DNA from 3 places in the Caballeronia sp. SBC1 genome. Region 2 is predicted to be linked to each of the others. Evidence: riboswitches for the same ligand, from Rfam matches in the RefSeq annotation. Region 2 holds a riboswitch; each other region holds the start of a gene.

Region 1 (10,757 bases), on a different replicon from region 2:
CGCGAGACATGGTGCATATCGGCCGAGCGCTACCTCACTGACTCGACAGTCGTGGCAGCGCTCGATGAAGCCTTTCACATCCGCATTGTCGCGGCGGTAGGCAACGAGGAGATGGCGCGCATTCACCAGGACGTGACGGAGCGCATACGGATCATCCGGCGCCTGGATTTTACGAAGGCACCCCGTATTGACGCCACATACCGGGAGCATGCTGCAATCCTTTCGGCGATCTTCGCAAAGGACGTCTCCGGTGCACAGGAGATGATCCGTGGGCACATCGCGGAAAGGCAGGCCGAAGTGAAGCGCATCACGCATCACATGCTCCATTCCGCGCGCGAGCGTTACGCCAGTCAGGATGATTCGTAGCCCGCCTCCGAAAGCGTGCAGACCGCACCAGTTTTGAGCGCGTACGCACCGCGGCTAATCAATCGACATGCCTGTGATTGACTGTGGAACACCCGGGAAGCCTTTACTACAAAGGCTTTAAAGTCCTTGGCCCAGAATTTGCAAAAGGAATTTCGTCTTGTATCCAAGACTAAATCCAACTTACATTCTGGTTAAGGACGGGCAATGAAAAAGCGCGAGTTCCTGAAGGTCGCATCGGCAGCGGGGGTTGCAGGCGTAGTTGGCAAGATCCCTTCGGCTTTCGCTCAAAGCGACAAAGGCCCCATCAAAGTGGGCGTATTGCACTCCCTGTCCGGCACGATGGCGATCTCGGAAACATCGCTCAAGGACACGGCGCTGATGACCATTGCGCAGATCAATGCGAGCGGTGGCGTGCTTGGTCGTCAACTTGAACCGGTCGTGGTCGACCCCGCCTCCAACTGGCCGCTCTTCGCCGAGAAGGCGCGTCAACTGATCTCGCAAGACAAGGTCGCGGTGACCTTTGGCTGCTGGACATCGGTGTCGCGTAAATCGGTGTTGCCGGTGTTCGAGGAACTCAACGGCCTGCTGTTCTACCCGGTGCAGTACGAAGGCGAAGAAATGTCGCGCAACGTGTTCTACACGGGCGCAGCACCTAACCAGCAAGCCATCCCCGCCACCGAATACCTGATGAGCAAGGAAGGCGGCGGCGCCAAGCGCTTCTTCCTGCTGGGCACCGACTACGTGTATCCGCGCACGACCAACAAGATCCTGCGCGCGTTCCTGCACTCGAAGGGCGTGAAGGACGACGACATTCAGGAGGTCTACACACCGTTCGGCCACGCGGACTATCAGACCATCGTGGCTAACATCAAGACGTTCTCGCAAGGGGGCAAGACCTGCGTGATCTCGACGGTGAACGGGGACTCGAACGTGCCGTTCTACAAAGAACTCGGCAATCAAGGGCTCAAGGCCACCGACGTGCCGGTGGTCGCGTTCTCGGTGGGCGAAGAGGAACTGCGCGGTATCGATACAAAACCGCTGGTCGGCAATCTTGCCGCATGGAACTACTTCATGTCGCTGAAGAACCCGGAGAACACGAAGTTCAAGGCCATGTTTGCCGACTGGGTCAAGAAGAACAACCTGCCGGGCGGCGACAAGCGCGTGACGAACGACCCGATGGAAGCGACCTTTGTCGGCATCCATATGTGGAAGCAGGCGGCGGAGAAAGCAAAGAGCGTCGATGTCGACAAGATTCGCGTGGCCATGGTCGGCCAGAAGTTTGCGGCGCCTTCGGGCTTTACGCTTGAGATGGATGGGAACCACCATCTGCACAAGCCGGTGATGATTGGTGAGGTACGCGGCGACGGCCAATTCAATGTCGTGTGGCGCACGAAGACCGCGATCCGCGCGCAACCGTGGAGCCCGTACATTTCGGGCAACGAAGGCAAGCCGGATGTGGTGAGTTCGATTCCGGATTTTCTGCGCCGCCGCCGCGTGGCTTAAGCCTGCGTTTGAGCTTGGGTAAGTAACAACGTTGAAGTCCGAACTGCCGCGCTCGAAGCACAAGAACAAGAGCGGCGGTTCGTATGAGTCCGGGCGGCATGCAGCATATCGCGCAACACGCCGCCCCGCACTCCGCTCTACCTGACAGGCCATTCATGACTGATTCGATTCTTCGCTTCGCTCGCCGTGGCCTCTGCGCGATGCTGATTGCGTGCATGCCGCTGGCCGCATTTGCGGCTCTTACGGCTGACGATCTCGCGCCGCTTGCGGCCGACGACTTCGACGCCAAATCCGCCGCCATCGATAAGCTGATCGCCAACGCGGATGCTCCTTCAATCGCCGTGTTGAACGCGCTCTCCGATGGCTCGTTGGTCGCCACCGACGCCGGCAAGGTTCTGATCCAGACCGACGACGGCAACAAGGACCCGCTCACCAACAAGGTCGTGGAAGCGCCGGATGCGCAACCGGTCACGCTGAACAATCTGTTGCGCTCGAAGGTATCGGGTGCGTTATCGGGCTTGCAGCTGGCATCGCCCGATATTGCTACGCGCCGCGCGGCCGTTGATGAATTGCTGAAGAACTCGGATCCGTCGATCAAGCCATTAGTCGATAAAGCCCGCGCCAAGGAGACCGATCCGACGCTGAAAAAGCGCCTCGACACGCTCTGGGCCACCACCGCTTTACACGATACCGACGCCAACAAACGCCTTGAAGCCGTGCAACTCGTCGCCGCGCGTCACGACCTGGATATGAACGAACTGCTGCGCCCGATCGTCGTGAAGAACGCTGACGGTACCTTCGCCGAACCTGATGCCCGCGTGCGCGCAGCAGCACAAGCAGGTATCGAAGAACTGGATTCCATTCAGCGGCGCGGTGAGATTGTTGGCACGATCTTCGCGGGTCTGTCGCTGGGCAGCGTGCTGTTGCTCGCCGCGTTGGGCCTCGCGATCACGTATGGCTTGATCGGTGTGATCAACATGGCGCACGGCGAGTTTCTGATGATTGGCGCATATGCTACGTATGTGGTCCAGAACCTCGTCCAGCACTACGCACCGGGTGCATTCAACTGGTATCCGCTGTTCGCCGTGCCTGTGTCGTTTGCCGCCGCGGCTTTGGTGGGTATCGTGCTCGAACGGCTCGTGTTGAAACATCTCTACGGCCGTCCACTCGAAACGCTGCTGACCACGTTCGGCATCAGCCTGATCCTGATTCAAGCGACGCGCACGATCTTCGGCGCGCAGAACGTGCAGGTGACGAATCCATCGTGGATGAGCGGTGGCGTCTCCGTCATGCAGAACCTGATTCTCCCCTACAACCGTTTGACCATTCTTGGCTTCTCGCTGGTCGTCGTGTTGCTCGCGTGGGTCGTGCTCACCAAGACGCGCCTCGGCCTGTTCGTGCGTGCCGTCACGCAGAACCGCCGGATGGCTGCGTGTGTCGGCGTGAAGACCGCGCGCGTGGATTCGTATGCGTTTGCGTTCGGTGCGGGTATCGCAGGACTGGGCGGTTGTGCGCTTTCGCAGATCGGCAATATTGGGCCGGACCTGGGGCAGAGCTACATCATCGATTCATTCATGACGGTCGTGCTCGGCGGCGTCGGGCAACTGGCGGGAACGGTGATCGGCGGCTTTGGGCTTGGGCTTGTCAGCAAGACGATCGAACCCTTCTGGGGGGCGGTACTCGCGAAGATCGCGGTGCTCGTGCTGATTGTATTGTTCATCCAGAAACGTCCTCAGGGCATGTTTGCCCTGAAGGGCCGCAGCGCAGAGGTTTGAGATGAATACACCAAACGTCTCCGCGAATCTCGACGTCGTGCCAAAACCCGATGAGCAAGCCAGACGCGAAGGGTTTGCGCTGGGCCTGCCGCCGCGTGCGGCGCTCCTTCCCCGCAACGGCTGGATTGCGTTGATCGCGTTCATCATCGCCATGGGTATATGCGTGCCGGTCGCAGCGCTCGTGCTGCCGGAGTCGAGCACGTTCCACCTGAGCGCCTATTCGATGACGCTCGTCGGCAAGCTCATGTGCTACGCGATCGGCGCGCTGGCGCTCGATCTTGTGTGGGGCTATTGCGGCATCCTGAGCCTCGGCCATGCGCTGTTCTTTGCGCTTGGAGGCTACGCGATGGGCATGTACCTGATGCGTTCGATTGGCCGTGAGGGCAACTATCAAAGCGACTTGCCCGACTTCATGGTGTTCCTCGACTGGCACAAGCTGCCTTGGTACTGGCAAGGCACCGAACACCTCTGGTATGCGCTGTTGCTGGTGATTGTTGTGCCCGGCGTGCTTGCCTGGGTGTTCGGCTTCTTCACGTTCCGCTCGCGTGTAAAAGGCGTGTATCTGTCGATCATTACCCAAGCGATGACCTTCGCCGCGATGCTGCTCTTCTATCGCAACGAAACGGGCTTTGGCGGCAACAACGGCTTTACCGATTTCAAGCGTATCGCGGGCTATCCGATCACAGCGGCAAGTACGCGGACCGTGTTGTTTCTCATGACGCTCGGCGTGCTGATCCTGGCGTTTATCGCGGCGCGTGCCATTGTGACTTCGAAGCTTGGGCGGGTGGTGACAGGCGTGCGCGATGGCGAAGCGCGGTTGATGTTCCTCGGCTATAGCCCGCTCGCATACAAGCTTTTTATCTGGACCGTGTCAGCCATTCTGTGTGGCATTGCAGGCGCGTTATACGTGCCGCAAGTGGGCATCATCAACCCGAACGAGATGTCTCCGGGCAACTCCATCGAGATGGCGATCTGGGTGGCCGTGGGCGGACGGGGAACCTTGATCGGGCCGATCATCGGCGCGTTTGCGGTGAATGGTGCGAAGAGTTTTTTTACGGCGAACTTCCCTGAATACTGGCTGTTCTTCCTGGGCCTGATCTTTACGCTCGTGCCCTTGCTGCTGCCGAACGGAATCATGGGCCTTATCGATATCGCGCTGCGCAAGAAGAAAGCAGGAGGACATTCACATTGACTGCCTTATCGATCCCATTAGCTAACGCGTACAACGCATTGATCGTGGACCTGCCGCCACTGCCTGAAATCAACGAACGTAATCAAAACGGCATCACGGGTCTGGGCCACGTGCTGGAACCGGGCGAGATCGATGTCTCGCACGGCACTATCCTGTATCTCGAAGACGTGACCGTCAGCTTCGATGGTTTCCGCGCGCTGAACAAGCTGACGCTGTCCATTGAGGTGGGCGAACTGCGCTGCGTGATCGGACCCAACGGCGCGGGTAAGACCACCATGATGGACGTGATTACCGGCAAGACACGACCCGATTCCGGCAAGGTTTTTCTGGGCCAGACCTTTGACCTGACGCGCATGTCGGAGCCGGTGATTGCGCGCACGGGCATTGGACGCAAGTTCCAGAAGCCGACCGTGTTCGAGAACCATCCGGTGTGGGAAAACCTCGAACTCGCGATGAAAACCGACAAGGGGTGGCTGGCGTCGCTCAGGTCAAAGCTGGATCGGGAAGCACAAGCGAGGATTGAAGAGACGCTGGAACTGATCCATCTTGAAGCCGATGCCACGCGTTCTGCCGGTGAGCTGTCGCACGGGCAGAAGCAGCGGCTGGAGATTGGCATGTTGCTGATGCAGCAACCAGCGCTTCTGTTACTCGATGAACCCGCCGCCGGCATGACGGACCATGAAACCATGCAGCTCGCGGAATTGCTCAACAAGCTGCGCGGCACCTGTTCGATGATGGTCGTCGAGCACGACATGGAATTCGTCGCAGCGCTCTCGGGTGATACGGGACGCGTGACGGTGATGGCCGAAGGCAGCGTGCTTGCACACGGCACGCTCGACGAAGTGAAGCGCAACGAGAAAGTGATCGAGTCGTACCTCGGCCGTTGATTGGGCCACCACGGGAAATTAGAAATGCTCGAAGTCGATTCACTCAACCAGTTCTACGGCGGCAGCCACATCCTGCGCGATGTGAAGATGACCGTGCCCGATGGAAAACTCACGGTATTGCTTGGCCGCAATGGCGTGGGCAAGACCACGTTGCTACGCTGCCTGATGGGCGTGGTGCCCACAAAAAGCGGCACGATCTCCTGGCGTGGTGCGAAGATTTCTTCGATGCCCACCTATAAGCGCGTATCGAGCGGCCTGGCTTACGTACCGCAAGGACGGGATATCTTCGGCCGGCTCACGGTTGAAGAAAACTTGCTGGTGGGCGCGGCGAGCCGTAAAGCGCCATCGAAGGTACCAGACCGGATCTATGAACTGTTCCCGGTGCTCAAGGAGATGAAAAGCAGACGCGGCGGCGATCTGTCGGGCGGCCAGCAACAGCAGCTCGCGATCGGCCGGGCGCTGATGAGCGAACCACAACTGCTGATCCTCGATGAACCGACTGAAGGCATCCAGCCCTCCATCATTCAGGATATCGGGCGCACGTTGCGGCAACTCGTTGATGAAATGGGCATGACAGTGCTGCTCGTCGAACAGTACTACGACTTCGCTCGCGAGCTTGCCGACCGCTACTGGGTGATGAGCCGCGGTGAGATTGTCGCGGGCGGTGAGGGCGCGGACATGGAGGCGCATGGCGTGCGGGAGTTGATCGCGGTTTAAGTCTGACGAGCGAGTAGTAAATAGCGCGCGTGAACTGATCGACATTGCAACAGGCGCGGTATATAACGTGCAGCGTACTACCTCGTTAAGGGAAAGTGAGAAGCCGGTGAGAACCCGGCACGGTCGCGCCACTGTATTTGGTTTGTAAGCGTTTAGATTGTCGAACGTTTCGAACCAAGAGTCAGACCTCCTTCCTCGACTTTTTCAACTCCAAGCGGGACGCGACTTCCCGAGGGCTGCTCAGATGATTTCTCAACTCGTACAAATTTTTAACGACTCAGGCACTAAGGTGCGGGGCAAGCTTTTCGGCATTTATGGGGTATTGATTGCGATCAATGTCCTTGCGTGGGTTTGGGCTCTGGTGGCATTCCGCCACCATCCGGTACTTCTCGGAACTGCAATGCTGGCCTACGGATTCGGGCTGCGTCATGCGGTGGATGCCGACCACATTGCCGCTATCGACAATGTCACGCGCAAGCTCATGCAGGAGAAGAAACGCCCCGTTGCAGTGGGCTTCTTCTTTTCTCTCGGGCACTCGACCGTGGTCGTGCTCGCCTCTGCCGGGGTGGCTCTTGCAACGTCGGCCATGCAGGGACGGTTCGACCGTTACAAGGAAATCGGCGGAATTGTCGGCACGTTGGTGTCGGCGTTATTCCTGTTCGCGATTGCCCTGATGAACCTGATTATCCTGAGGTCGATCTATAAGGCGTGGCGCAACGTCAGGAGCGGCGGTGCTTATGTCGATGACGATTTCGATCTGCTTCTGGCCGATCGCGGATTTCTGGCTCGCATCTTTCGCCCGTTGTTTCGCATGATCACGCGAAGCTGGCAAATGTACCCGCTAGGTTTCCTGTTCGGTCTGGGATTCGATACGGCGACTGAAATTGGTTTGCTTGGCATAGCGGCAACCCAGGCGTCGCAAGGGCTTTCTCCCTGGGCGATCATGGTGTTCCCGGTCCTGTTCAGTGCCGGCATGTCCCTGATAGATACGCTGGACGGTCACCTGATGCTCGGCGCTTACGGATGGGCTTACCTGAAGCCGATCCGGAAAATCTACTACAACATGACCATCACACTGGTGTCCGTCATCGTGGCCGTCGTGATTGGCGGCATAGAAGCGCTTGGGCTGCTCGCAGATCAGTTGAAACTGCAAGGTCCAGTGTGGGATGCCATAGGTACCTTGAACGATAATTTCGGCACGCTGGGCTTTGTGATTATTGGCATTTTCGCCGTTAGCTGGATCGTGTCGGTCCTGATCTATCGTGCAAAACGCTTCGACGAGCTGGAAGTCAGCCGCTAGGACCGCGTTGATCCAGGGCACTCGTCAGTGCCTGAATTTGCTCGCTGCTAAGCGACGATGTATCGATCGCGTCAGCGTGGGAAAAAATCATCTGTCCATAAGCATCGGCGAGCACGCGCGCTTCCCGGCAGAGTGCCGCATCCTGACCGGCCGGCTTCAGTTCTCGCCAATAGTTGATTGCGCGCTCGACGTCGAGAATAGTGAATACGCTCATAGGTCTGCCCTGCAGCTTCGGGTGAATGGACGGGTAACGCCGGTACGCGCACGTTGCACCCACATGAACAAAACTAATAGAAAGATGAAAACATGTCGCTTGTCGAATGACACGCCGGCATTCAGACTGTGGGCCACTCGGTTAAGGACGCATTATGGCTCGCACTCATCTTCATGGTTTTCCGCGCATCGGCGCTCATCGGGAACTCAAGTTCGCGCAAGAGGCGTTCTGGCGCGGGGAGTGCGACGATGCTCATTTGCGTAGCGTCGCAGAGGCGTTGCGTGCGCGCCATTGGGAGTTGCAACGATCGGCGAAGCTGGATTTCGTAGCGGTCGGCGACTTCGCCTATTACGACCAGATGCTGAACCTTACCGCGCTGTTGGGCGCGTTGCCGGAGCGGTTCGAATTCGAACCGTCGGCGCTTTCGCTTGCGCAATATTACGAGCTGGCGCGGGGCAACAAGACGCAACCCGCCATGGAGATGACCAAGTGGTTCGACACCAACTACCACTACCTTGTGCCGGAGTTGGGGCCGGGCACAACATTCAACGGTGGCGTCGACTGGTTCTTCGACGAAATCGACGAAGCGTTAGCACTGGATCATTCTGTCAAGCCGGTTCTCATTGGCCCGATCACGTACCTGTGGCTATCCAAGAGCCACATTCCCGGCTTTGACCGGCTTTCGCTTCTGCCGAAGCTCGTGATTCGCTATATGCGCATTCTCGACAAGTTGAAGCAACGCGGGATTGAATGGATTCAACTGGACGAACCGGCACTGTGCCTTGACCTGGATGACGAATGGCTCGAGGCCTTTTACGCGGCCTACGATGTGCTTGGCGAGTCAGGCAGCAAGATCATGCTGGGCACATATTTCGACACAGCCGCTCATCACGCACCGCTTGTCGCGAAACTGCCTGTGCAGGGTATCCATATCGACCTGATCAGGGCGCCCGAACAGCTGGACGCGTGGCGCGCGGCCCTACCGGCGGACAAAGTGCTGTCGGTGGGGGTGATCGACGGCCGGAATATCTGGCGGGCAGACCTCAGCGAAATCGTCGACTCACTTCGTAGCCTGAGCGAAGAATGTTCGGATAACTTATGGATTGCGCCGTCCTGTTCGCTGCTTCATGTCCCGGTCACGCTTGCCTCGGAGCAAAGGCTCGATAACCGCTTGACGTCGTGGCTTGCGTTCGCGACCGAGAAGCTTGATGAGGTTGCCGCCATTGCGCTCGCGCTAAGCGATTCGGCAGAAGCCGGATCTGCGCTCGCCGCCTCGAACGCAGCGCTCGATACGCGACGCAATTCGGACACGATCATCAACACCCTCGTTCAGCGAAGGACCGCTGCCATCACCCACGCGATGGCAAGCCGAAAAAGTCCTTTCGCCGAGCGCAAGCGAGTGCAGCGGCATACGCTCAGGCTGCCGCTCCTGCCGACCACGACTATTGGTTCGTTTCCCCAGACAATAGCGATTCGTCAGGCGCGCGCGGCGTATCGGCGCGGGGCACTGGGCGCGCTCGATTACCTGGAACGCATGCGCGCGGAGATCGCAACAGCAGTGCGCAAACAAGAGGAGCTCGGCCTCGACGTCCTCGTGCATGGCGAAGCGGAACGTAACGACATGGTCGAATTTTTCGCGGAGAAGCTGTGGGGATATGCGCTGACGGAGAACGGCTGGGTTCAGAACTACGGCTCGCGCTGCGTCAAGCCGCCTATCATTTACGGCGATATCTATCGTCCTGAACCCATGACGGTGGATAACACGTGCTACGCGCAATCCCTGACCAACCGCGTGATGAAGGGCGTTCTTACGGGACCGGTGACCATGCTCCAATGGTCTTTTGTCCGTGACGATCAACCCCGCGAAACAACGGCGCTGCAGCTTGCGTTGGCCATTCGCGACGAAGTAACGGACCTCGAAAAGGCCGGCATCCGCATCATCCAGATCGATGAGCCGGCGTTCCGTGAATGCTTGCCATTGCGCCAGGCCGAGTGGCCGGCTTACCTCGACTGGGCAACCCGGGCTTTCAAGATCTCTGCTAGCGGTGTCTCCGATGCTACGCAGATTCACACCCATATGTGTTATTCGGAGTTCAATGACATTCTCCCCTCCATCGCGGCGCTGGATGCGGACGTGATCACGATCGAGACGTCGCGCTCTTCAATCGAACTGCTCGACGGCTTCGGCGCGTTCGCCTACCCGAACGGAATCGGGCCCGGCGTCTATGACTCACACTCCGCGAGGGTGCCGAGCGTGGAGACAATGCAGCGCTTGCTTGAGCGAGCATGCGAAGTCATTCCTGCGGAGCATCTATGGGCCAACCCTGATTGCGGTTTGAAAACGCGCGCGTGGCCCGAGACAGAAGCGGCACTGACAAACATGATTCTTGCGGCCCGTGCCGTGCGAGAGACGATCACCGCAAAAAATAAGGAAATAGCGGAGGTCTGAGCTTTCGTCATCGAGCGAGTATCTTAGCCGGCGGCTTTGGCCACCATCATTGCCGCTCGTGACTTTAATCGACTTGCCGTGGCTACCAAAAAGTGTTCCGCGGCCCCTGAGGGGGCAGCCTGCGACGCTTGCCACCATGACCCTATCCTGCTCCCAATCCCGTGCGGCGAAACGCGAAGAAGGCACGCTTGGCGCACACAAGCCCGCAAGCGGCAGGCACTGAAGTCCACCCGAGCTTACCCGTAAAGAATCGTCTCGAAGTGAGGTTCTGCCATGCCGTAGCCGGTCCGTGCTACTGTATTCGGTTTGGCTTCGTTGACTTCGTACTCTATTTTGTACTTTACTCACCACACC
Region 2 (10,757 bases):
GGCATCACGCGCGCGCGGTTGCCGGCGAACAACCGTGTGATCTGCACGCTCAACGATTCCTCTGTACCTGAACGCGCTCGCGCACTCGGCAATACGCGCTCGGCCGCCGCGCTCGAATTGTGGCGCCCGGATCTTGAAGGCAGCGTGGTGGTGATCGGCAATGCGCCCACCGCGCTCTTCCATCTGCTCGACATGCTCGACGCCGGTGCGCCCAAACCTGCGCTGATCCTGGGCTTCCCGGTGGGGTTTATCGGCGCGGCGGAATCGAAGGCGCTGCTTGCCGCGAATAGCCGCGGCGTGCCGTTCGTCGCATTGCGCGGGCGGCGCGGCGGCAGCGCAATGGCGGCGGCGGCCGTGAACGCGCTGGCAACGGAGACCGAATGATGAGCGGACGCCTCTATGGCCTCGGTGTCGGTCCTGGTGACCCCGAGCTGATAACAGTCAAGGCATTGCGTTTGCTGACCTCCGCGCCGGTGGTCGCTTACTTCGTGGCGAAGGGCAAGAAAGGCAATGCGTTCGGGATCATTGAAGCGCATCTCAACGAAACGCAAACGCGCATGCCGCTGGTTTATCCGGTTACGACCGAAGCGCTTGAGCCGCCGCTTTGCTATGAAACGATCATTGGCGACTTCTACGATGAATCCGCCATCCGTATCGCAGATCATCTGGAAGCGGGACGCGATGTAGCCGTGATCTGCGAGGGCGATCCATTCTTCTACGGCTCCTACATGTATCTGCATGACCGGCTGGCCTTGCGCTTCGAAGCGCACGTGGTCCCGGGCGTGTGTTCCATGCTTGGTGGCGTGGCCGTGCTTGGGGTGCCGCTCGTGTACCGGAACCAGAGTTTGTCGGTGTTATCGGGCGTGCTGCCGGAAGCAGATCTAAAGCAACGTCTCGCCACCGCCGATGCCGCCGTGATCATGAAACTAGGCCGCAACTTCGAAAAGGTCCGGCGCGTGCTCACCGAACTCGGACTCGACAAACGTGCGCTTTACGTCGAGCGCGCGACCATGGCGAACCAGCGCATTGTGCCGCTGGAAGAAGTCGATCCCATGGCATCGCCCTACTTCTCGCTGCTCGTCGTGCCGGGGGAAAAATGGCAGGCGTGACGGCGTTGAGCGAGCAGGTCCCTGTGGCAATCGTGGTTCTGGGGATGGGCGCTTTGGGTACCGCGCGCCACATTCAGGCGCTGTATCCCGGTTCGCTGGTTCACGGTCTATCGAGCCGCGTGCAAGCCGATGTCGCATTCACTGAACTCGGCCCTCATCTGCGCGAACTCTATGCAAGCAACACGCCGATCGTCGCGTTGTGCGCAGCGGGCATCGTGATTCGATGCCTCGCATCCGCGCTCGCCGACAAGACCCATGAACCGCCCGTTCTAGCCGTGGCTGAGGACGCTAGCGCAGTCGTGCCTTTGCTTGGCGGTCTGGGCGGCGTGAACGTAATGGCGCGCGAAATCGCGGCGGCGCTGGACGTCGCACCAGCGATAACGACCAGCGGAGAACTACGTTTTGGCACCTGCCTGCTGAACCCGCCAGCGGGTTATGTGCTTGCCGATATCGAGCACGGGAAACGTTTTGTGTCGGACCTGCTCGCGGGAGCCACGACGCGCGTTGAAGGTCACGCGCCATGGCTCGACGCAGCAGACCTGCCACGCGCGACGGATGCCAGCCTCGCGATCCGGATCACACCGCACACGAGCGATACAGCTGACGAATTGATGATTCATCCGCGCTGTGCGGTTGTATGCGTGACGGCCTTATCTTCGGAGGGCTCGATCGTCGAACGCGTGCGCGGGATCTTGCGTGAACAGCGCATTGCACCATTGGCGCTGGCAGCAGTGCTTGCACCGTTGAGCATGATGACGTCTGCACCGCTTGTTCAAGCCGCTCGGACGCTGAACTTGTCGCTGCGCTTCGGAACGCTTCCTGCTAGCTTCGACACATTCGAGTCTCGTGACGACGGCATCACAATTGCCCTCGCGCCACATCCGCTCGATCCCTCAACGCTCGGGCAAGCACGCGGCACGCTCACCGTGATTGGTCTCGGTCCCGGCAGTGCGGATCTGATGGTGCCCGCAGCAAGACAGGCGTTATCGCAAGCAGACGATGTACTCGGCTACGAGACCTATGTGCGCATGGCCGGTCCGTTCGCGCCGCATCAGGTGCTTCATTGCAGCGACAACCGTGAAGAGATGCAGCGCGCGCGCCATGCGTTCGAACTGGCAAGTACGGGACGCAGCGTGGTGGTCGTATCGTCGGGGGACCCCGGGGTCTTTGCAATGGCTGCCGCCGTGCTCGAAGCGCTCGACGAGGCCCGGGACAACCCGCTATGGAATGCAGTGGACTTGCAGGTCGTGCCCGGTGTATCCGCCGCTCTGGCCACGGCCGCTCGTGCCGGCGCGCCGCTCGGACACGACTTCTGCATGCTGTCGCTTTCGGACAACCTCAAGCCGTGGGCCGTGATAGAAACGCGCTTGCGACATGCGGCTCAAGCCGATCTCGTGATGGCGTTTTACAACCCTGTCTCGCGCGCGCGGCCGTGGCAACTTGATCGCGCGCTGGATATCGTGCGTGAGCATCGGAGTGGCGCGACCCTGATCGTGCTGGGTCGAAACATCGGCAGGCCGGGTGAAACACTGACCACCACGACGCTGGATAAAATGCATGCCAGTCAGGTCGATATGCGTACGATGGTGATTGTTGGTTCGTCCACCACGCGCAGTTTTCCCCGTAACCGACGTGATGGCGATTGGGTATACACGCCGCGCTGGTACGAATGAACTAAGCGGACGTCATGGCAGCAGCCGTACGGTAGTCGGCCTGCCAAGACTCGGCGAGCGTCACGCAACGCCTTAAACGTATCGCCTCACTCTCGAAATCGACAATAACAATCTGATCCGCTGCATCGGGACGTGGTGGCGTTTCCGGACTGCGGCCATCGGTCAGCAACCACAGGAAGCGCCGCTGCGAAGGTCGGCGGTGCGCAGCCTTAAGCAGCACATTCGCGCCTGTGCGCACGCCCAGCGCGAGCGGCGTTCCTCCGCCTCCACCTATGGGTGCAAGCCAGCGATCGTTCCACCAATGCGCGGCCCCGGGTTCACGACGTACTTGCGCCGTCGCACCGCCAAAGCAGACCAGCGCAACCTCTGCACGCTCGCGGTACGCCCGGTCGAACAATGCCACGACCAGTCCTTTAGCCAGCGCAAGCCGTTTCCCGCCAAGCATGGAACCAGAACAATCGAGCACGAAGCAATGCAACGCGCTGCTGTCGCCCTGCTCGCGATGAAATCTCAGATGAGTTTCATCCAGAGGCTGATTGCGTTTTTCCAGCAGCGTTCGCAACCAGTCGATGCGCGTGCCCGGTTCGCCCCCGCGCGATCGCGTTCTACCTGATGCGGAGGGTTCTAGCCATCGAAGGCGGCCGGGATCGGCCTCTGGATCCAGCCTTCGATGGCTCAGGATTTTTTTGCGGCAAGCGGCCTGACGTTCTTGACTGCTGTGATGTCGACGGGTTCGGGAGGTATGTAGCCGAAGCTGGCTTCGTCCGTGTCTTTCCCGCCCTCTTGCGGGCGGGAGTCGGCAGCGCCCTGATCGCCAGGCGCACTGCCTTGCTTGCGCCGATGCAGCAACACTGACTCCGCTACGCGTTCAACGTGTTCCACGTTCACCGCTGAAGCTTCTTCAAATGCCGCCAGCGCGCGCGCCGCGCGTAGCATGACGAGATCGGCGCGCACGCCGTCCACGTGCGCCTCGATGCATAACTCGCTGACACTCGCGTGAACTGCATCGTCGAGTTCGAGGGTCGGAAGGATTAGCCTGGCTTGGTGAAGCCTTAGCGCCAAGGCTTCTTGTTGACCGGCAAATTGCGAGCGGAAAGCCTCAGGATTCCTATCGAACGCGAGACGCGCCTTGACGATCTCCCGACGTTTTTCAGCATCGAAGCAATTCTGCAATTCCACGGCCAGACCGAAGCGATCCAGCAATTGCAGCCTGAGTTCGCCCTCCTCCGGATTCATGGTCCCAATCAGCACGAAGCGCGTCTCATGCCGATGCGAAATGCCGTCCCGTTCGATTACGTTCGTTCCACTCGCCGCTACATCGAGTAACTGATCCACGAGTTGATTGGGCAACAGATTGACTTCATCGACGTACAACACCCCCTGATGCGCCTTCGCGAGCAAGCCCGGCGAAAAACGCACGCTGCCGTCGCGCAATACAGCTTCAATGTCCAGCGAACCGATCAACTGTTCTTCACTTGCCCCCAGCGGCAAGGTCACAAACTGGCCTTCGGGTAGTAGTTCAGCAAGCGCGCGCGCAGTCGTGGATTTCGCGGTGCCACGCGGACCGCTGACCAGCACGCCGCCCAGTGCAGGATCGATGGCCGCCAATAAAAGCGCTTGCTGCAAGGGTTCCTGTGCGACCAATGCGGCAAACGGGAAGATGAATTCGTTCACGTTCGTTGCCCTTCAAGTTGCTGTTCGGCGTCCAGCAGATGGCCTTCGATCTGATCCTGATACGCACCCGGACTTTGCCATAGGCCACGCTGCATTGCTTCAATCAAACGCTCGCAAATTGAATGCAGGGCGTGCGGATTATGCCGTTGCATGAACTCACGCGTGTCTGCGTCGTTCACATAGGCATCGGCGACCAGTGCGTACTGATGATCCGATACGACCCTTGCGGTGGCGTCGTAACCGAACAGATAGTCTACTGTTGCCGCGAGTTCCGACGCGCCCTTGTAACCATGCCGCTTCACGCCGTCGATCCATTTCGGATTGACCACGCGCGAGCGGATCACGCGGGAGATTTCTTCCTGCAATGTCCGGATGCGCGGCGCGGCGGGATTGCTGTGATCAGGGTTATACGCATGCGGCTGGGTACCGGAAAGATGCCGCACGGCCGCAACCATGCCGCCCTGGAACTGGTGATAGTCGTTCGAATCCAGCAGGTCGTGCTCGCGGTTGTCCTGGTTCTGCACCACCACGTCAATGGTCGACAAACGCGCGCCGAAGGTGTCGCGAGCCTCCACGCCATCACCCTTCTGCGAGTAAGCATACCCGCCTGAGCTTTGGAAACCGCGCGCGAGATCGGCGTCGTTTTGCCATTGCTTCGCGTCGATCATTTCCTGCAAGCCGGCGCCGTATGCGCCCGGCTTCGTGCTGAACACGCGCCATCCCGCACGCAGGCGCGCTTCCTTCTCGTCAAGGCCGCGCGCCATGTGTTCGTCGCGTTCACGCATGATGCGCGCACGGATCGGATTGAGGTCTTCGGCTTCGTCGTCAAGTTCGGCCACGGCTTGCACGGCGGCATCGAAGAGATGCATCAGGTTGGCGAACGCGTCGCGGAAAAATCCAGACACACGCAGCGTCACGTCAATGCGCGGACGATTGAAAATGGTGATAGGCAGGACTTCGAAATCAGTCACGCGATTGCTGCCCGCCGCCCACTTCGGCCGCACGCCGATCAGCGCCATGGCTTGGGCAATATCGTCACCGCCGGTGCGCATGGTGGCCGTGCCCCACACGGACAAACCAATCGCGCGCGGATAGTCGCCGTGCTCCTGAAGGTGCCGCTCAATCAGCAGGTTGGCTGACTTCAGGCCAAGCGTCCACGCTGCACGCGTTGGCACGGCGCGGGTATCGACGGAGTAGAAATTGCGGCCAGTAGGTAGGACGTCCGGCCTTCCACGCGATGGCGATCCACTTGGGCCCGGCGGCACAAACCGTCCGTCGAGACCGCGTTGAAGCTGCTTCAGCTCTTGCGGTCCGCACGCGTCGAGCCGTGCGAGCAAGTCGCCGTTCAGGCGTGTCAGTACCTGCGATGTATTTGGCCCCGTCGCGTCGGATGGCCGCTCAAGCAACGACGTTGCGAGCAACTCGAGACGCTCGCGGGTGTCGCCATGATGACGCCACGGCGCATCAATCACAGTTTCGAGTTCTGCAGGGCGGGGACCTGTCCACGGCGCGCTCCAGTCAGCATCGAGGGGATCGAATGCCTCGCCCAGGTTCAAGTCGCGGGCCAACGCAGTAAGCACGCTCGCGTTCGCGCCTTGTGCATCGCCGATTGGATAACGGCCCAGTGCAAGCAAGGTATCGCGGCGTTGCACGCCTTGCGGCGACGCGCCGAACACATGCAGGCCATCGCGGATCTGCGCCTCTTTGAGCTCGCATAAATACGCGTCGGCGCGTGTCAGTAATGCGTCTTCGGTATCGGAATCGCGAGGTTTATCCAGTCCGAGTTCCTCATGCAGCCGATGTTCCACAATGCTCGCCAGAATCGTCTTGCGCAGGAGTTTCGCGCGGCGTGGATCGACCATCAGCGCTTCATAATATTCGTCGACCTGACGCTCAAGGTCCTGCAACGGACCGTAGTTTTCAGCGCGCGTGAGCGGCGGCATCAAATGGTCGATGATGACCGCCTGCGCCCGCCGTTTCGCCTGGCTGCCCTCTCCTGGATCGTTGACAATGAACGGGTACAGATGCGGCATGGCGCCCAGCGTCAGGTCAGGCCAGCACGACGCGCTTAATGCAACGCTCTTGCCCGGCAGCCATTCGAGGTTGCCGTGCTTGCCGACGTGAACGATCGCATCCACGTTGAATCGCAGCCGCAGCCAGAAATAGAACGCGAGATACGCGTGCGGCGGCACAAGTTCAGCGTCGTGATAACTCGCGTAGTCGCCGCGCTCACGCGAGCGCGCCGGCTGGATGCCGATGAACACATGCCCGCAGCGCCAGCCCGCGATCATGAAGCGGCCACGACGGATCGTGGGATCGTTTTCGGGCGGACCCCAGCGTGCATTCAACTCCTGCTGGACGTTGTCCGGCAGCTTGGAAAAAGCGTCGAGGTAGTCGTCAAGCGCCAGGCTTTGTAACGCAGGACGCAGGTCGCGGACCACAGGATCATTCGTCACGCCCAAGGTCAGGGCCTGCATCAACGCGTCACCATCGGCGGGAATTTCATCTACCCGATACCCTTCCTTAGCGAGCATTGCAAGGATATTGATAACGGACGCCGGGGTATCAAGACCCACGCCATTGCCAATGCGGCCCTCGCTCAATGGATAGTTCGCGAGCACGAGCGCGATGCGTTTGTCTGCGTTAGCGAGTTGCCGTAAGCGACACCAGCGTTGGCTCAACTCGGCCACGAAATGCACCCGTTCAAGATCGGGCTGATAACGCACGACGTCGACTTGCGTGATCTCGCATCGATACGCAAGTCCCTTGAAGCTGATCGCGCGCGTGATGATGCGGCCATCCACTTCGGGCAGAGCGACATGCATGGCGACATCGCGCGAATTCAACCCGTGATTGTCCTTGAGCCAGTCTTCGCGATTTCCTCCACTGAGGATGACTTGCAGCACTGGCGCGTCGCCCGCGAGTTCGAAAGGCACGGGGTCGTCTATGACGCCCGCGGCGAATGAGGTCGTGTTCAGCACCAGCGACGCGCCATGATCCGCGCAGAGCTGCTGCACGACTTCGCGACTCAAGGGGTCTTTGAGCGACGCCATCGCTATTGGCAGCGGGTTGAGTCCATGCGCTTCCAGAGCCTCGATCAAAGCATCGAACACATCGGTATTGCCGGACTGCAAATGGGCTCGATAAAACAACACGGCAACGACGGGCGCACCCTGAACCCAGCGGTTTTTCCAATCGTCAACGGTCGCAATCAGCCGCGCCGGATGATAGATTGCCACTGCCGGCAACGGGCTCGGCGCATGCGCTTTACGCCCATACCCCAACGCCCTGAACGCGATGCAACGAAGAAACTCTTCGGCATTTTTCGCGCCGCCCTCACGCAGATAACGCCAGAGCTGATCGCATAACGCTGGCTCGGCCGTACTCTTCGCAACGAGGTTTGGATCTTCCTGCAGATCGCCGGAGAACATCACGAGCATCTGGTTATTGCGGCGCGCGAGCGTGGTGATGCTCTCGATTCCGTAAGGCCAGTACGCTTCACCGCCAAGGTGATCAATAACGATCACGCGTGCGTGCTTCAGCACGTCGTCGACGTAAAAATCCACCGATGCCGGTTGCCGCAAGAACGCCTGATTGGCGAGCCGCAGCGCGGGAAAATCCGCTTCCAGATGCGGCACGACACTGGCTAGAAGCGAGAGCGTGGTGTCGGCAGAGCTGAGCACGACGATCGGCGCAGGCGTCTGATCAATACGCATGACGCCGGCTGCGTCGTCGACAAAACCGCCGGGCGTCGTGCGTAGCAGATGCATGGATCAGGCCTGCACGGGCGCGTTGGCGAGCGCGGCGACAAGCGCTTGTTGCAAACGCGGCTGATCGAGATCCTCACCAATCAGCACGAACCGGCTGGTCTCGCTAGCCGCTTCGGCAGCGGTCCAGCGGCGGTCGAAATAGGTATCGAAACGCTGACCTACACCTTGCACGACAAGCCGCATGGGCGTGCCCGGCAACGCCGCAAAACCCTTCACGCGATAGATCGTGTTGGTATCGACCAGTGAGCGCAATGCGGCGACCACGGCCTCGCGCGACTCGACCCGCGCTTCCACCACGACTGAATCGAAATCGTCGTGATGATGATCCGCGTGGCCTTCGTCGTCGGCAGAGCCATGATGATCGACACGCAGATGAATAGTCGTTTCCGACGCCGCCTCGAGACCGAGCAGCGCATGCAGATCAAGCTGACCCATTTGCGCCGGCACGATCTTGACGCCGGCTGGGATCTCGCCGCGAATCAACGTTTCCACCGCGCGTTGCTGCGTTTCATCGATCAAATCGGTCTTGTTGAGAATCACCAGATCCGCTGAAGCGAGCTGATCTTCGAACAACTCATGCAGCGGCGATTCGTGATCGAGGTTCGGATCGGCGCGGCGTTGTGCGTCGACAGCTTGCGGATTCGCCGCGAACTGGCCACTTGCCGCAGCGGGGCCGTCGACCACGGTCACCACAGCGTCCACGGTGAACGCATTCTTGATGGACGGCCAGTTGAAAGCCTGCACGAGCGGCTTGGGCAATGCGAGGCCGGAGGTCTCGATCAGCACGTGATCGATCTGATCACGCCGCTCGACGAGTTGCTCCATCACCGGATAAAACTCTTCCTGCACGGTGCAGCAGAGACAGCCGTTCGACAGCTCATACAGATTCGGTTGATCGGTGACGCTTTCATCCTCGCAACCGATATTGCATCCCTTCAGGATTTCGCCGTCGATACCCAGTTCGCCGAACTCGTTCACGATCACGGCGATCCGCAGCCCTTTCGCGTTTTGCAGGATGTGCCGCATCAATGTGGTCTTGCCGCTGCCGAGGAAACCCGTTACGACCGTGACCGGGATTTTGCGCATTTGCATCCGTTGCTCCGTAGTATCGATTGGCTGCTTGCTACCAGAATGCGTCGCCCTTGGCTTACTCACGCGAGCAAAAAATCCGCTCGCAAGCGTCGCGGCGGGTGCGCAATGCGGGATGGCAATCCGGAAAAGCATGGTGAAAAGTGTCGACCGTCTGCCGCATCCCCGCGACATCGTCCGCTTCAGGTGTTGACTCGTTCCGGCCGGTATCCGGGCTGGCGAAAATGCCGCTTCACCTTCCCGCATGAGATTGCCATGCAGTGGTTTTTCGAAGCCGGCTTTACCGTGCGAAGTGGCGTGAATCAGGGTGAAACCACATTGCGCGATTTTCGCTTACCGTTGCGGGGGCAGCGCAGGTTGGCACGCCAGAGTTCAGGCAGCGCTCCCTGCTTCCCGTTTAACTGCGCGCAGCAGAGACCGCGCGCGAGCACCAGAAAACTACCGCGAAGTCTAGGCTGATGGGGGACTAGCGTCAAGGTTTGGGCGGAGTGCGCGAGGGGGTTTAAGCCCCGCCTCCTGACGTGATATCTCGCCGGCGCGAACGCAACAAACCTGCACTTCCGCCCATGTCCAGCCCGTAAAAGCCCAGCGCAACCAACACCCGCTGTGCTATCTTTGGCCCGCGTCTGGTGCTCACGCGCGCTTTTCCCGCGCGCGTAGTTAAACGGGAAACAGGATGCACACGCGCGTATTCTCAAGGCTCAAGGCTTACGCTTCGGGCCTCTCGCGCCGTGTCGACAAGACCTGTGCTGTCCCCGCAACGGTACGCGACCCGCGCTAGTTTCGACTGACTTTCGTTCGTGACTTTCATTCGGACCGAGCGCCCATTTCCTCCACAGCCACTGCTCCGACGAGCGGGAAGGCGAGCGAAATGCGGTCGCCAAGCCCGGATACCGGCCAGTCGCCGAGTGGCGCGCTTTGGCTCTAAAAGCGCGTCGAACGCCACATCCGCGAGGGACGGATGAAGGACGTAATGCTTATATCGTCTTACATGAATCCATTTTTGCAACGCCTGCGCCTACCCTCGCGCCGACCGTTCTGTTCGCTATCCAGCGTGATTCCAGGTCGCGCGTATGAGGCGCAATCATGAGCACATGGGTCATCGGCATAGGCTGCCGGCGCGGGGTAAGCGTCGAACAGATTCATGCCGCCGTGTCCGCGGCGCTGGGAACACGGCCGCTGGCAAGCACTCGAGCGCTGGCATCGATCGATAGCAAGAAAGACGAAACCGCATTGCTTGAATTCGCCGCTCGCCACGGTTTGCCCCTGCAATTTTTCTCGAAGCAACGCATCGCGCAGGTGGAAACTAATGTGTCGGAACGGGTTCAGGCGCTGCTTGGCATCGACGGCGTCTGCGAACCCTGTGCGCTACTGGCGTCGCGCAACGGGCGAATAATAGTGCCGAAAAGAGTGACCGATGGCGTAACCGTTGCTATAGCTGA
Region 3 (10,757 bases), on a different replicon from region 2:
CGGCTGATGGGCGTGAAAGTAGGGCAGGCGGCTTATGGAACGCCAGGTGGTGCCGTCGGGCCGGCCCAGCAAAAACGCGTGGTCGAGACCGTGCTCCACGAATGCGACGGGCTGGATGGCGTGGTCGACGGCATTGTCTCGAATGTGGAAGCGTGCCGCGAACACGAACCGCAGATCATCGCGCAACTGCGATGCGCGAACGGGCAACGGCCTTCGTTGCGGGACAGTTGCTTGTCCGAGGCGCAACTTGCCACGCTGGAGGTTCTTCGCGATGGTTTTACGCTGCCGTATGAACTTGCCTACGGGGTCACGAAGTACTACGGCTACAACGTCTTCCAGGGCGTGGATTTTTCCAGCGGACTGGGACTCGGCAATTCACCGGTCCTCACGCAGCCCCTGCGCTTCGATGCCGACGGTTATCTGTTCACACAGGCCGACAGTTACATGAAGTACTTCGTCACGCATGACCTGCGCTTCAACACGCTTGGTTTCGATGTCGATCATCCGGGAATCTACAAATCCCGCCTGATCGATTTATCGGCGACGGTCGGGGCAATGAACCCTGACATATCGGAATTCATTGCGCATGGCGGCAAGCTGATTACCATGCACGGTCTCGCCGATGAAGTCATCAGCCCGAATCAGACCATCGCGTTTTATCACACGCTGGTTGAGAAGTACGGGCAGAGTATTGTCGATTCGTTCATGCGGCTTTACATGGTCCCAGGATTCCAGCACGGCAACGGGGTGTTCATTCCAGCCTGGGATGAACTGGGCGCGCTGGACCGGTGGGTCACGGCGAACATCGCGCCTGAGACGTTGGTGGGGACGGACATAGCCAGCGCGACCAACGGTCGGACCCGGCCGCTGTGCCGGTATCCCGGCTTCCCTCAGTATCTGGGTCACGGCAACGTCAACAATGCCTCAAGTTTTCGATGTGAGAACCCTTGAGCGGTGCTCGTGTGCAGTGCGCTGACGGATATGCATGACTCATGCGCTAACTACGACTGACTTGGCGTGACGCACGGCACCAGCTCGGACGCGATGATCATCGCGCCTGCATTGCCCGGCGGCGGCTGGCAGGTCGCTGGCCGATAGATGAAGTCACCCGGTTTAATGGACTTGCCGCTCAGCACGCACTCGCCACGTTGTTTGGCCAGGGCAACCCGCCACGTCTGATGCCCGTAATAGCCCGAAAGCGGGTCGCACCATGAGACCGTGGCCGTACGTGGAGTGGGGAGCTCGATCACGCTAACCATCAAGGCCGCGTGATCGTTCCAGATGGTTTTTGCCGGGCGCCGCTGGGCGATTCGTGTTGCTTCGTCGGCGATTTTTCGAGCGCCTGCGGTATCGAGTAACGCGACGGTTCGGGACCATGCACTGGTATGTTTCTCGAGCATCTCACCTTTCCTTTACAAGAAATTCCGGGTAGCCGGCATCATCGGTGTCACGACGAGGCAATCACGTTATGCGGATTTTCGGTTGCACAAGACCACTGATCCGTTCAGCCGTCCATAGCAGGGTCGCTTTTCCAAAACCACGCAAAGCCAATTGATGTCGCCGGTCAGCATGGCGCGGCTGAGTAGCGCCATGCATCTGCCGCGAAAGAATATTCAACGAGTGATGAATTAATGCGATAGTAGGGTATTCGGGCGGTGGATGTCAAACGCCGCGCGGACCGATGCAAAGGTGGGGCGCTTTGCGTCGGTTAAAATTCGGGCTCGCCTTACAGCATTGGGATTCGGATCGAACCATGACACTTTCAACCGCAAGCCCGGCGCAAGCCGCCAAGGAGAAACGCTCCCGCGGGCGGCCCGCCTGCAGCGAGATAGCCGGCTCCGACGCGTTGCTCAAAAGCGCGCGGCAGGCGTTCGCCAAGCGCGGGTTCGAGTCGACCAGCGTACGTGAAATCGCGCGAGACTCGGGTGTGGATCCCGCACTCATCTCGCATCACTTTGGTTCGAAAGAGGCGTTGTGGATCGCGGTTGTCGAACAGATCGCGCAGCATGCCGCACCCATGATCGAAGCAACGGGAAACCTACGTACCGCCGATCTGACGAAGCGTCAGCGAGTGGAGCGGGCGCTGGCCATTTTTATCGACAAGGTGTTCAGCGAGCCGGACGTCGGGATGTTTTTCTCGACAACGGCAACCGAGCGGGGCGAGCGGCTGGATGTGCTGATGGAACGTCTTTTGCGCCCTTATCACGGCGCGTTTGTCCCACTTCTCGCCGATGCAATCGATTCAGGCGAACTGCCGCCCAACGACCCGGAGGTACTGTTCGCCATGCTGACCAATGCGGTCAGCAAGACTGTTTCGTATAGTCATCTCCTGTCGATTTTCTCTCCGCTTCCGAAAGACCCTGCGAAGTTCAAGCAGACCGTACTCGCCACCGCGCTCAGCATGCTTTGACGGTGAGGGCGATTGAGCTGGTTCTATGACAGTTCGCGGCTGTATTCGTATGCATCTCTTCTCTTTTCAGTCACGCCCAAGCCGCGGAAACAGACGCAACGCGTTGAGTCTCGCGATTGCTTCATGCGCTCCAGCCGTCATCCCGCCAAGGCCTCGGTAGTTATCGCGGTTGGCCGCACTGGCCGGAGCTGGCGCGCGGGAGATTCAAGCAGCGTTGATATAGGAGATCGTTCTGGCCCAGAGGGCTGGAACGAATTCATGCAGGGGCGCGGGCAGTTTTTTGCGAAATCTTGTAAGCCAACTGTTCACGGGCGTTCGCGAAAGCACTCTATTTTTTGATTTGACATAACATAAATTATCAATTTTATGTGTTGTAGCAGCTAAGTTGTAATGTCCGCTTTTAGCTAGATTCAAATGTCCGCTTTCGGGCGGCATAAGCTTACCCGGCGTCGATTCCCACGGCGCCGGGGGCTACGATGGCGGCGACGGACAGAATCACCATGACGATGCGCGAGTTGGACCGGTTCAAAGTGATTCAGTCGGTGGTCGAGGGGCTGCTCAAGCCGTGGCGTGCCGCCGAGCGGCTGTCGTTGACGACGCGTCAGGTTCGACGCCTGGCAGCACGCCTGCGCGAGCAAGGGCCGCCTGGGCTGATCTCGGGCCGCTGTGCCAAGCCGAGCAATCACCGGATCGATGCTGGGCTCGCCGTGCGCGCCGTGGCGATCATCCGTGAGCGGTACGCGGATTTCGGTCCGACGCTCGCCTGCGAGAAACTGCGTGAGTGCCACCACCTGAAGCTGGCCAAGGAGACGGTCAGGCGCTTGATGATCGACGCGGGCTTATGGACGCCGCGCCGACAACGTCCACCCAAGATCCACCAGCCGAGGAACCGGCGTTCGTGCCTGGGCGAGCTGATCCAGATCGACGGCAGCGATCACCGCTGGTTCGAGGAGCGCGCGCCGGCGTGCACGTTGCTGGTGTTTATTGATGACGCCACCAGCCGGCTGATGACGCTGCACTTCACCGCGACCGAGTCGACCTTCAGTTATTTCGAAGCGACGCGACGCTATATCGAGCAGCATGGTAAGCCCATGGCGCTCTACAGCGATAAAGCCAGCGTATTCTCGGCTAATCACAAAAGCACCGCTGACAAGGGAATAACGCAGTTCGGCCGGGCCTTGTACGAACTCAATGTCGACACCTTTTGTGCCAACAGCAGCCAGGCCAAGGGGCGCGTGGAGCGCGCCAATCTGACCTTGCAGGATCGGCTCGTGAAGGAGTTGCGGCTGCGCGGAATCGACACGCAGGAGGCCGCGAATGCTTATGCGCCCCACTTCATCGCGGACTTTAACAACCGGTTTGGCAAGGCTCCGAAGAGCGACTACAACGCTCATAGACCACTGCGCGACGACGAGGACCTGGATTCGGTTTTAACGTCTCGCGCATCGCGCTGCGTGTCGGCCACACTGACCGTGCAATACGATCGGGTGCTCTACCTGCTCGATGATTCGCCCGTGACCCGAGCGCTGATTCATCACTATCTGGACGTATACGAGTACCCGGATGGTCGCATCGAGATCGTGGCCAATGGCACTGCCCTGACCTATCGCCAGTACGATCGGCTCTCGGATGTAGACCAAGGTGCTGAGATCGATAACAAGCGCCTTGGCCACATCCTCGCGCTGTCTCGGCAGGTGCAAACAGAGCGCGACAACCGGCGTATTGGAGCCGCGCCATCACGCACGAATAGCGGCGAAGAAGTCCGGTCGAAGATGCGCAAGAGCGGCACGCGTAAGCAGCGCGAACTCAAGCAAATTGACCTGAACGCGATGATCTTGCGAACCTCTGAAATACAGGCAGCCGCGGTGGGGAAACTGCCTTCTACAGAGATAATTCTCAACCCAAAACCGGACATTTCAATTTAGCCCAGAGGCGGACATCTGTATCTGGCCTCGACATGTGTTGTATGTATTTTGATAATTCAAAATAAGCGCTCACTGACTCAGCCGTAAACCACGGACCGTGGCCGTTCTGCGGCCCTTTGCCATGCGCAAGGCTTAATGACCTGATGCCATTCGCCTCAGCATGGCTTCGAATCCGTCCTTGATAAGGCTTACTGAATTATTTTTGTAAGAAAAATGTGCGTTATTCGAATGGACCAACATGCAAGCATTGACTTCGAACACGACGATCCGACCGCTCAAATCCAGCGCGCAATCGATGCCGAAGTAATCGAGGTCGATTTCCTGCTGGATAGCACGCAGCGCATCGAATTGCGGTGGGCCGAAGACGCTCCGCGGATCATCGAGGAAAGCTTTTTCCTCGTCCTGCATCCAGTGCTGATTGACCATATCCGTGTTGGCGTGATGGATCTTCCACTCGTCATGGATCGCAAGGTGATAAGGATAGATCTCGCCGTCGATGAACATGAATCGATACTTTCGAAAGTAACCATCGGCTGAGCGGTAATCGCAATACTCTGTCAGGTAAAAGTCAGCATCTGGAAACCGCGTGACGAAGGCATCGATCTCGTTTTCGTCATGAACCTTCTGAAAGTCATCGCCATTGTGCGTGCCGGCCAGCCGGATGAGCCAGGGCCGTGAGAACGATGCGAGCTTGGGGTCGCATTCAGATCCGCGCGCGCTCTTGCCGGAAACACGAAGTGTCTGCGGAACATGACAGCCCGCTATCGCGGTCAGCCGACGCGCGATCGAGTCCCGGCTGGTTCGCGCGATCTTGCCCGGATGATTGACCACGGGCTTGCCTATGAGGTCAACGAGTTTCGTGGCGGGCGCAAGCAGCGCGTGGCCTTGATCACCATCCGCGACGAGATTCACCACGACATCGGCGCTGTCGCGCAGCATGTCGATATCGTAGGCGACATCGGGGAGCAGATTGAGCACGTGAGTCTCGTACCCTACCCGCTCAACGAGATGTTCGAACGGCGTATTGCCCGCGCCCGGTGCGAACAGCATGAGGACGCGAAAGGCAGGCGGCGACTTGATCGCTTCGATGGTGACGAACGGTTTCAACGCGAGACCGCGGCGGTAATGCTCGTGCGCCTGCGGCTTCTGGCCAAGCGCCTGCTGCAAGTTGGCGACGAACTGCAAGGCGCTAGTGTCGTCGGGACTTTGCGCCAGTACGCGTTGGAAGTGATCCAGCGAGAGCTCCAGACGGTTCAAGCCGGCATAGGCCAGTCCGAGCTGGCCGTGAACGGAGACGTCCTCTTGCCATTCGTCCGGGCGTTCAGTCAGCAACGCGACTGCATCTTCGAACCTGCCCCCGCGGATCAGAACTTGCGCGAGGTTCTTGCGCACTCCCCTATGACCAGGGTCCATATGCAGCGCCTCACAATAGAGCGCTTCCGCCTCGTCGAGCCTGCCTGCGCAGTGGAGCGCGAATGCTTCATCGATCAAAGGAACTATCGACGTAGCCTGACCCGGCGTGTAGCGCGTCATGTAGCCTCGTGGCAGGGAAAGGCGCGAGCGGGAGCATCGAGCGCCTGGCGCAACGATAAGCATTTTAGCTGGTCAAGGTCCCTTTATAGTGCGATACACCCGAAATATGCGCGATCGCTGACGGGGCTCCCTTAAGAAAATCGAAAGGATCTTGTGGGTGGCGCAGTATCGGCCATGCGAGAGGTGTTCCCAAAGTTGCGGGCGCCAAGCTCTTTAGCGCGCTAATCTCTCGTATAAAGACGCTACATACTCACCAAGCTCCGGCATTGGCATGCTTGCCACGCGCGTAAAACCGAGCACCTCACAGGATTGCACGTCCCTCGCCTCGCGCCGGTACAGCTGCTCAAAATAACCGTTAGTTATCCTCGCGATGTGTATTCCTTCGCATCAGATAACTATCCATGATCCAGCCGTTTGCCTTGCGCGCTTCCGCCCGAATCCGTTCGATATCTCCAACCACATCCTTGAGTTTTCCGGACACCAGAATCTCATCCGGTGTGCCGACATAAGCACCCCAGTAAATATCGATGTCCAGGTCGGCGAAACGCTTGTAAGCACCCTCTGCATCCAGCATCACCACCACGCTGTCGACATTGCTTGGAAAACCCTCCGCTATTCGCCTTCCCGTTGTGATCTCGATCGATTCTCCAATGCGATTCAACGGTATCTTGTGCTGTGCCGCCAGGGCCTGAATGCTGCTTATGCCCGGGATCACTTCGTACTGCAGATTGTGTCCGCCTTTCTTGATGATCGAATCGACGATCCGAATGGTGCTGTCGTAAAGCGTCGGATCGCCCCATGTGAGGAACGCTCCGCATTCGCCATCGGACATCTGCTCGGAGATCAATCGTTCGAACACGACCTGCTTGTCGCCATTGAGATCCTCGACGCTTGCCCGATAATTGGCAGCGTCGCGTGATCGCTCGGGACTGGTTGCTTCAGCGAAGCGATAGTCATTGCCCTTGATGAAACGCCTGCAAATTTCCTTACGCAGCGCGATCAGCTTTTCCTTGGCACTGCCCTTGTCCATCACGAAGAAAACATCGACTTCGTTGAGCGCGTTGACCGCCTGAATCGTCATATATTCGGGGTTTCCGGCGCCAATGCCGATGATCAGAATTCGCTTCATAGGTGACTCACAAGGGTCGTGACGACAAGTAGTTAGAAAGTATAAGCGACCTTGCCGAACGCAGTCCGGCCCAACGTGTTGTAACCGTATGCAGTGACGTACTGCCGGTTAAAGAGGTTGGACAGATTGGCGGACACGGTGAGATGCGAATTGACCCTGTACGCAGCACGCAGGCCAACGGTTGTGTACGACGGCAGGTAGGTCGCGTTGAACTGGTCGTCGTAGGTCGATCCACCGTAAAGCAGCGAGACGCCCGTGCTCAGCGCGTGCAGGCGGAACTCGTCCCACATGTGATCGATGTTCAGGCTGACGGTCTGACGCGGACGGCGGTTGAGCCACGTCTGGTCGGTGACATCCTGGGGATTCAAAATACCGATCGCGAGACTGACCGGTGTCGAGTCGCCAAGCGTGCCCTTGTACGACAGGTCGATGCCCTGGATGCGCGCGCGACCTACGTTCACGGGAAGATAGGTCACCGTGTCGTAGGTGATGAGATCGTGCACGCGGGTGTCATAAACAGCGGCCGTAAAGGTGCCGAACGACGTGGCCGCATCGAGCGCGGCCTCGACCGTGTCGCTGCGCTCAGGCAGCAGGTTCGGGTTCGCGTAACCTGGGTAGTACAGGTCGTTAAAGGTCGGCAGGCGGAATGCGTTGCCATACGAAATGCGTGCCGTATAAACCGGGCTAATGGCATAAGCGATGGCGACATTGCCGGTATTTACCGACTGACCCTGGATGATCTCGTGACGCCCCGCCAGGAACACCGTCAACGCACCGAGTGTGACCGATTGATGGAGCGAGACTGCTGAATCGTTGCGTGTCGGCACGCCCGTGGGGATGTCGACGGGCAGGAAGGCTTGCTCGCGGGTGAAGTCGTAGGCGAGCTTGCTCTCGCCGGAAAGCGGCAGACTGAAGAGCGTGAGCCCGCGTTCGTGATGGGTCAGCGAGGTCGACGTACTGAAACGCGTCGAGTCGATCTCATCGGTCGGGATGTCCGGGTTGTTCGCATAGAGGAACTGGCGGTCCGTGGTATAGCCCACTGACTGGTCAAACTGCGTAAACGGCGTGAGGTCCAGATGAAACGCGATGCCTGTCGTCAACTGATGATCGAGTTGGCGGTCATCGCCGCCAGCATTGTCGTAGGACAGGTCGGACCGGTGATAAAGGGCGAATGTGGAGATCGACCAGTTGTCATGCGCATAGCCAAGACGCGCATCCACGTCCTGAGCATGGTACGGATTGCGGCCATCCTCGTGCCCGTAAGCCCACGGCTGGGTCGCATCAATTCCAGCGGTGTTGTAGTCGTGCAAGCCCAGGGAATAGGTCAGTCCAGCCAATGCCGCGAGCGGACCAGTGGACGAAATACTGCCTGAAGTGCGGATCTGTGTATCGAACGTTTTGTTCGAACCGCCGCCTGTTGAAATCGTGGTCTGGTTGGGCTGATTTGCCGCACGGTTCGTGAAGAGTTGCACGACGCCACCCACTGCGTCCGCGCCGAACGAGGCGGCCGCCGGTCCCGAGATAACTTCAACGCGGTCAAAGGCGGAGGTCGGAAGGTCGGCCCACTCAGCTTGACCCGTAGTCGCTGAACCCACTCGGATACCGTCTATGAAGACGGCGACCTGACTTCCCGTTGAACCACGGATGCTGACGGAGGCAGAAGTTCCTGGGCCACCGTTTTGCGAAATGGTAACGCCGGGCAGCGTTGCGAGGGCTTGCGTGATGCTCGGGTCAACGGGCGACAGGCGGTCGAGATCCGCGCGGGTAAGGACCTGGGTTGAGGCGTAGCGTTGATCGAACGATTGCGGCAGGTGCTGCGTGTCACCGGTGACGAGAATATTCGGCAGCGTGGCGGTGGACGGAAGCTGCTCCGGCTGCGGCAACGACGAGTCGTCAGCGGCCTGTGCAACCTGCCATACCGACACCGTGAGCGCAGACGTGAGGATGAAATGCCGAAACTTCATACGGGGAAAACCTTGTTATTGAAGATTGGATAATTGGATAGCGTGCAGCGAACGCGGGCGTAGCGCGTCGATTTCGGATACCGGCGGTGACGAAACCCGTGCCCCTTTGGACGCCTTACCGCCCTGCGCGTCATGCGATAGACGAGCGCAACCCGCGAACACACGCCGCGGCCAAGCCACCTTTAAGTTGCAGTGAATTCTCTCGCACAGCAGATACGCCCCTGCCTCGGGTGTTGGTCTTGGCAAACGGCGGACGTCTCACCCCTCGCCTGCGCAATCGATCATGCCGCAGGCGGGCAGCCAAATGCACTTACGTGGGGTCTTGTACACCGACGCGACTCAAGCTGGCAAATCGAGGAGATGCCGCTCTGGCTGTCAGCCAGGATCGCGGGCAGTATCGGTCATCGGTCATGTGGATGTCTCCCGGGGAGTGCGCGCCCCAAAGTCAGAAAAGAGGTATACGACGCCAAGGTCTGACTTCCGGTATGTGCTGAAACCGGTCACAGTGGCGCGACCGTGCTGGATTTGCACCAGCTTCCACGAGTCGTATGCGCGCATTTTACTTCCGAATCCCGCCTGACACTATCAAGTCCGGGATATTGAATAACTGATGGTGCGCGTGCCCCCGGTATCACGAGATCCGTGCACGCTGATTATCGATGCCCCCAAGCGACTTATCTTTCGCTATCCTTACGTTTTCATGCGTTCGCGCTGAAGCGTCGAGGGCGAGCGGAATCACTAGCTCCTGCCCCGCGCCAGAAGGCATGCAGATCTTGAAGGCTCCTTAGTGGACCAGGATCGTACTGTCGGGTGACCAGCTCAACGTCACTCGCGAGCCGACCGGAATCAGGTCTTCGCCGGAGTTTTGCACATGGACCTTGAGCCGCTGCCCGCACCAATCAAGCATATAGGTTGTATTCACACCGGCAAAGACGTGATGGGCAACCTGCGCCGTCAGCCGGTTATGCGCGCTCGGCGCGGCCTCGCCCGTTGCTCGCTGAAGCGCGATCTTCTCCGGACGAACCGCGCACTTCGTCTGATTCGATACAGCGGAGCGTGATCCGAAACGAATCAGGCTGCCGTCGTTGATGCGCATGCCGCCCGTCTCCAGTCGTCCGTTGAGGATGTTGGCATCGCCGAGAAACGTGGCAGCGAACTCGCTGGCCGGATGATCGTAAAGCTCGCGTGCTGTCGCCTCCTGGATCAATTTTCCATCGCGCAGGATACCTACACGATCACTCAACGTAAGCGCTTCTTCCTGGTCGTGCGTGACGAATACGGTCGTGATCGCGACATCACGCTGGATGCGGCGCAATTCGACCTGCATGTCCACACGCAAAGATTTGTCCAGCGCGCTCAGCGGCTCGTCGAGTAGCAACACGCGGGGGCGCGTCACAATAGCGCGCGCCAACGCGACGCGCTGGCGCTGGCCACCCGACAATTGATTGATCCGCCGCCCGTGCAGGCTGCCGAGTTGCACGAGGTCCAGCACCTCACCCACCCGCCGCTTGATCTCGCTCTTGTCCACATGCCGCACGGACAGCCCGAAAGCGACGTTGTCGGCCACATTCATATTCGGGAACAGTGCATAGTTCTGGAACACCATGCCGATCTCCCGCCGCTCCACGGGCAAGCGTTCGACCGGCTGATCGTCGATGCGGATCTGCCCGCTATCCGGGAACACAAAGCCGGCAATCATGCGCAGGAGCGTCGTTTTACCGCTGCCGGACGGTCCGAGCAAACCATAGAGTCCGCCCTCCGCGAAACGGATGGAAACGTCGTCCAGTGCACGCGAC

The links. A riboswitch is a leader RNA that binds a small molecule or an ion and turns the genes downstream of it on or off. The one in region 2 is predicted to bind cobalamin.
Region 1: linked by a shared signal. The riboswitch ahead of SBC1_RS23885 (HoxN/HupN/NixA family nickel/cobalt transporter) and the one ahead of cobW (cobalamin biosynthesis protein CobW) in region 2 are both predicted to bind cobalamin.
Region 3: linked by a shared signal. The riboswitch ahead of SBC1_RS08665 (TonB-dependent receptor domain-containing protein) and the one ahead of cobW (cobalamin biosynthesis protein CobW) in region 2 are both predicted to bind cobalamin.

Annotation. Positions count from the first base shown of each region.
Region 1 is NZ_CP049157.1:1,301,867-1,312,623, forward strand. It holds gene SBC1_RS23855 (GntR family transcriptional regulator) at 1-366, shown strand, start outside; gene urtA (urea ABC transporter substrate-binding protein) at 571-1,869, shown strand; gene urtB (urea ABC transporter permease subunit UrtB) at 2,025-3,644, shown strand; gene urtC (urea ABC transporter permease subunit UrtC) at 3,646-4,836, shown strand; gene urtD (urea ABC transporter ATP-binding protein UrtD) at 4,896-5,723, shown strand; gene urtE (urea ABC transporter ATP-binding subunit UrtE) at 5,748-6,440, shown strand; cobalamin riboswitch at 6,500-6,649, shown strand; gene SBC1_RS23885 (HoxN/HupN/NixA family nickel/cobalt transporter) at 6,685-7,740, shown strand; gene SBC1_RS23890 (DUF3717 domain-containing protein) at 7,730-7,954, opposite strand; gene metE (5-methyltetrahydropteroyltriglutamate--homocysteine S-methyltransferase) at 8,109-10,403, shown strand.
Region 2 is NZ_CP049158.1:1,123,182-1,133,938, forward strand. It holds gene SBC1_RS31875 (precorrin-8X methylmutase) at 1-384, shown strand, start outside; gene SBC1_RS31880 (precorrin-2 C(20)-methyltransferase) at 381-1,109, shown strand; gene cobJ (precorrin-3B C(17)-methyltransferase) at 1,097-2,782, shown strand; gene SBC1_RS31890 (VWA domain-containing protein) at 2,784-3,344, opposite strand; gene SBC1_RS31895 (ATP-binding protein) at 3,458-4,456, opposite strand; gene cobN (cobaltochelatase subunit CobN) at 4,453-8,226, opposite strand; gene cobW (cobalamin biosynthesis protein CobW) at 8,230-9,318, opposite strand; cobalamin riboswitch at 9,499-9,765, opposite strand; cobalamin riboswitch at 9,926-10,232, shown strand; gene SBC1_RS31910 (cobalamin biosynthesis protein) at 10,402-10,757, shown strand, end outside.
Region 3 is NZ_CP049156.1:1,954,888-1,965,644, forward strand. It holds gene SBC1_RS08635 (tannase/feruloyl esterase family alpha/beta hydrolase) at 1-951, shown strand, start outside; gene SBC1_RS08640 (DUF3331 domain-containing protein) at 1,002-1,400, opposite strand; gene SBC1_RS08645 (TetR/AcrR family transcriptional regulator) at 1,754-2,410, shown strand; gene SBC1_RS08650 (ISNCY family transposase) at 2,887-4,335, shown strand; gene SBC1_RS08655 (tetratricopeptide repeat protein) at 4,468-5,868, opposite strand; gene cobF (precorrin-6A synthase (deacetylating)) at 6,224-6,997, opposite strand; gene SBC1_RS08665 (TonB-dependent receptor domain-containing protein) at 7,030-8,961, opposite strand; adenosylcobalamin (AdoCbl) riboswitch at 9,375-9,527, opposite strand; gene SBC1_RS08670 (ABC transporter ATP-binding protein) at 9,746-10,757, opposite strand, start outside.